DNA from 2 places in the Comamonas sp. B-9 genome. Region 1 is predicted to be linked to the other one. Evidence: predicted binding sites of a transcription regulator. Region 1 holds the regulator's gene; the other holds the start of a gene.
The links. The regulator sigma-54, encoded in region 1, starts transcription at its own class of promoters, with help from an activator protein. The targets are predictions, from matches to a motif close to TGGCANGNAANCTGCTTT.
Positions count from the first base shown of each region.

Region 1 (2,198 bases):
GCTGTTCTGCGATGTCGAGCGCCCGATGACCAATGGCTTTGCGCAGTGGCTCAACCGCTGGCTGGGCACGCATGTGGTGGCTGCCGCCAGCTCGCCCAACAACGAAGGTGATCCGCGCGGCTTCATCAGCCGCATCTTCAAGATCTCGTTCTACATGGGCCAGTACCGCCGCCGCTTCAAGGCCTGGAACAAGACGGCCTACAAGTTCACCAAGTTCGGCCTGATGCTCGCCGCTCTGGCCTTGTTCATCTGGTGGCTGTGGCCGAAGTAAATCGGCAGCTTCCACAAGCGAAAACCGCAGTGCCCAGGCAGCTGCGGTTTTTTTATGGTGGCTGAGACTTTGGCTACAGCGCCTTGCGCAAGCTGGCGGGCGGGATGCGCATGGCCTCGCGGTACTTGGCCACCGTGCGGCGCGCGCATTCAATGCCCTGGGCCTGCAGCAGATCGGCGATTTTTGCATCCGACAGCGGCTTCTTCGCGCTTTCCTCGTCCAGCAGCTGCTTGATCAGCGCCTTCACGGCCGTGCTCGACGCACTGCCCCCGGTCTCGGTGCCCAAGCCCGAGCCAAAGAAGTACTTGAGCTCAAACGTGCCCTGGGGCGTGGCCATGTACTTGGCCGTGGTCACGCGGCTGATGGTGGATTCATGCAGGCCCAGCTCATCGGCAATCTCGCGCAGCACCATGGGGCGCATCGCCAGCTCGCCATGCACAAAGAAATTGCGCTGGCGCTCGACGATGGCCTGCGAGACGCGCAAGATGGTGTCAAAGCGCTGCTGGATGTTCTTGATGAACCAGCGCGCCTCCTGCAGCCGCTGCTGCAGTGCGCCATGGCCTTCGCTGCCCTTGTGGCTGCGCAAGGCATTGGCGTAGACATCCTGCACGCGCAGGCGCGGCATCACCTCGGCATTGAGCTGCACGCTGAAACCGGGCACCGGCAGGCCGCGCTCATTGCTGGGTCGCACGATGACATCGGGGATGATGGTGTTGCGGTCCACATCGGCATAGGGCCGGCCGGGGCGGGGTTCGAGCTTGGCGATCAGCGCCAGCGCGCTGCGCACCGCCGCCTCGTTACAGCCGGTCAGCTGCACCAGCTTGCGCACATCACGGCGCGCCAGCAGATCAAGGGACTCCTGGCAGACCAGCAAGGCAGTCTCCAGCGCCAGCGCATCGGCCTCGGGCGTGTCCGAGCCCTCTTCATCCAACAGGCGCTGCTGGGCCTTGATCTGCAGCTGCATGCATTCTGACAGGTTGCGCGCGCCCACACCAATCGGCTCCAGGCTTTGCAGCAAGCGCAGCGCCACGGTCAGGTGGTGCAGCAGCGCCTCGTAGCGCTCGGGGTCCGAAGCATCGCCAAAGCTTTGCGCGAGCTCGGCCAGCGTTTCTTCGAGGTAGCCGTCGTCGTTCAGCGATTCGATCAGAAAGTAGAGCGCGGCCCGGTCTTCCTGGCACAGGCGCAGCGACAAGGCCTGGCGGTGCAGCACATCCTGCAGGCTCAGGTGCTCGCTGCGGCGGTCGGACATCGGCGTCTCGTCGTCGTCATCGCCTGCGCTGGAGCGGGCGGGCAGATCGCCGCCCCACTCTTCCCAGTCCGATGCCGAATCGCCGGCAGCGGCCTCCGCATCGACGCCGGTTTCCTTGCCCGCAGCAAAATCCAGCGGCTGGTCGGAGGTTCCGGGCTCGAAATCGCTGCTGTTGCTGGTGTCGGCGCTGGCAGCAGTATCGGCAGCCTTGTCGGCTGCGTCTGCAGCTTCGGCAGATTCAGCGGCTTCTTTACCGGCTTCGGCCTCGGGGGCCTCATCGCCCTCGCGCTCCAGAAACGGGTTTTCGTCGAGCATCTGCTCGACTTCCTGCGTCAGCTCCTGCGTGGACAGCTGCAGCAGGCGGATCGACTGCTGCAGCTGGGGCGTCAGGGTCAGGTTCTGCGATACGCGCAGCGACAGCGACGGCATCATGGCTGCGCCTTTGCAGCGGCTGCGGCAGTTGGCAACAGATCAGCCCTACCGGGCCCGCAGCGCAGGTCGGTAGCTTGGCTGGCACGCCCGCCAAGGCGTGCGGTGTCACATACGGAAATGTTCACCCAGATACACCCTCCGGACCTCTGCGTTCTCCACAATCTCTTGCGGCGTCCCGGCGGCCAGCACCTTGCCATCGCTGATGATGCAGGCATGGTCACAGATACCCAGGGTTTCGCGCACATT
Region 1 is NZ_APCR01000297.1:11,277-13,474, forward strand. Features, by position in the region: gene H928_RS0102330 (aspartyl/asparaginyl beta-hydroxylase domain-containing protein) at 1-271, shown strand, start outside; gene H928_RS0102335 (RNA polymerase factor sigma-54) at 345-1,952, opposite strand; gene lptB (LPS export ABC transporter ATP-binding protein) at 2,058-2,198, opposite strand, start outside.

Region 2 (2,198 bases), on a different contig from region 1:
CAGCTGGCCGTTGAGCAGCAACTCATCATCGGCCCGGATGCGGCCCCGTTCCAGAAAATGCCCCGGCCAGGCGATGTGCTGTGAAAACACGCCCTGGGTAAAGGGCTGACCGGCCAGCGGCAGGCCCAGCGCGGTGATGTCCCAGGTCAGCAGCCCGGCTCCCGGTGCCAGCGCCATCTGCAGCTCATTGGCCGCGTCGCAGGCATTGTAGGCAATGGCCTCCAGCGGCAGCCATTCCAGCCGGGCGCCGGCCTGCAGCTTAAGGCGGGTGCGCTGCAAGGCCGGCTGGCCATTGCTTTTGTAAAAGCGCGTCGCGCCCGGCGTGGTGATGAGGGCATGGGCCCCTGCCGCCACCTCGACCGAGATATCCAGCACATCGCCCCCCACCAGGCCGCCGGGCGGGTGCACCAGCACGTTGTGGCAAATGCCTGGGCCTTCGGGGTAGAGGCTTTTGAGAATGCGCAGCGGGCCATCGTGGCTGAACTGCACCGAGGTCTTGCCGGCTTGCTGGCCGTAGCGCAGGTCTAGTTGGGCATGCCAGCTCATGGCTGCGGCTGGTGCTGAATGCCCGCTGGCCAGCAGGGCCCAAGGGCCGGGATCGGAGGTGAGTAGGGTGCACAAGACATGGCTGGGGTTTTGCAAGCCACGTGCCAGGAACTGCACCGCCCTGGGGTGCTGGCTGTGCTGAATTGGTGCATGCACGGCAGGTCTGCATGCTTGTGGTGCAAGGATCAGAGGATGCAGCACGGAAAGCGTGCATGCCCTGCCGCTGCAGCCCCTTGGCATGTGCCTTGCTTTGCACTAGGTATGGAACTGACACCTCGCGAAAAAGACAAGCTGCTGATCTTTACCGCCGCCTTGCTGGCCGAGCGGCGCCTGGCCCGGGGGCTCAAGCTGAACTACCCCGAGGCGGTGGCGCTGATCAGCGCCTTTGTGATGGAGGGCGCGCGCGATGGCAAAACGGTTGCCCAGCTGATGAGCGCTGGCCGCACGGTGCTCAAGCGCGCCGATGTGATGGAGGGCATCCCCGAGATGATTGCCGATATCCAGATCGAGGCGACCTTTCCCGATGGCACCAAGCTCGTCACCGTGCATGAGCCCATTGTCTGAATCCCCATCTTTTCCCTTGCGCAAGCCTAGCACCATGAACTTCAAGAAACTCTCTGCCACCGTGGCGGCTGCCGCTGCCGCTGCCGCCTTGCCGCTGTCCGCACTCGCCCATGTAGGCAGCGACGGCGGCGGCCACCATGGCTTTTTGAGCAGCTTCGGACATGCCTTTGCCCACCCGTTTACCGGCGCGGACCATATGGCGGCGATGCTGGCCGTGGGCGCCTGGAGTGCGCTGACGGTGACGCCTGCCTGGCGCGCACCGGCCGCCTTTGTGGCCCTGCTGGTGGCGGGGGCGCTGGCAGGTTTTGCCGGTCTGTGGGTGCCCGGCGTGGAGCCGATGATTGCCGCATCGGTGCTGGTGCTAGGCCTGCTGGTGGCGGTGCAAAAGCAGATGCCCTGGGTGCTGGCCGCTGCGCTCGCCGGGGTGTTTGCGTTTTTCCATGGCGCGGCCCACGGCTTTGAGCTGGCGGCCGATTCTGCGCTGGCATCGGCAGGGGCCCTGGCGGGCATGGCGCTGGGCTCGGCCTTGCTGCATGTCGGTGGCATGGTGCTGGGCAAGGCCCTGATGCAGCGCCACCGTTGGCTGGCCCAGCTGGCAGGCGGCGCCACCGCAGTCTTGGGCGCAGCCATGCTGACGCGCCTGGCCTGACGAGGAGCCGCAACATGATCCCAGGTGAACTGCTGCTGGACGACGGCGAACACACGCTGAACCCCGGGCGCCGCACCGCCACGCTGGTGGTGCACAACGCCAGCGACCGGCCTATCCAGGTCGGCTCGCACTACCACTTTGCCGAGACCAATGCCGGCCTGGTCTTTGACCGCCAGGCGGCCCATGGCATGCGCCTGCATATTGCCAGCGGCATGGCGGTGCGCTTTGAGCCGGGCCAGCAGCGTACGGTGGAGCTGGTGGACCTGGGCGGCGACCGGCAGATCTACGGCTTTCGCGGCCTGGTGCAAGGGGCGCTGGAATGAGGCCCGGTATGCTGTGCCAGCGTTCTAAGACAGGATGGTTCTGATGGCAACAATGGACAGACGCGCATACGCAGAAACCTATGGGCCCACGGTGGGTGACCGCCTGCGCCTGGCCG
Region 2 is NZ_KE148546.1:39,097-41,294, reverse strand. Features, by position in the region: gene H928_RS0109435 (urease accessory protein UreD) at 1-546, opposite strand, end outside; gene H928_RS0109430 (urease subunit gamma) at 808-1,110, shown strand; gene H928_RS0109425 (HupE/UreJ family protein) at 1,145-1,759, shown strand; gene H928_RS0109420 (urease subunit beta) at 1,774-2,082, shown strand; gene ureC (urease subunit alpha) at 2,126-2,198, shown strand, end outside.
Region 2: a site for sigma-54 is predicted at 781-798, ahead of H928_RS0109430 (urease subunit gamma). Genes of this name have one in related genera too.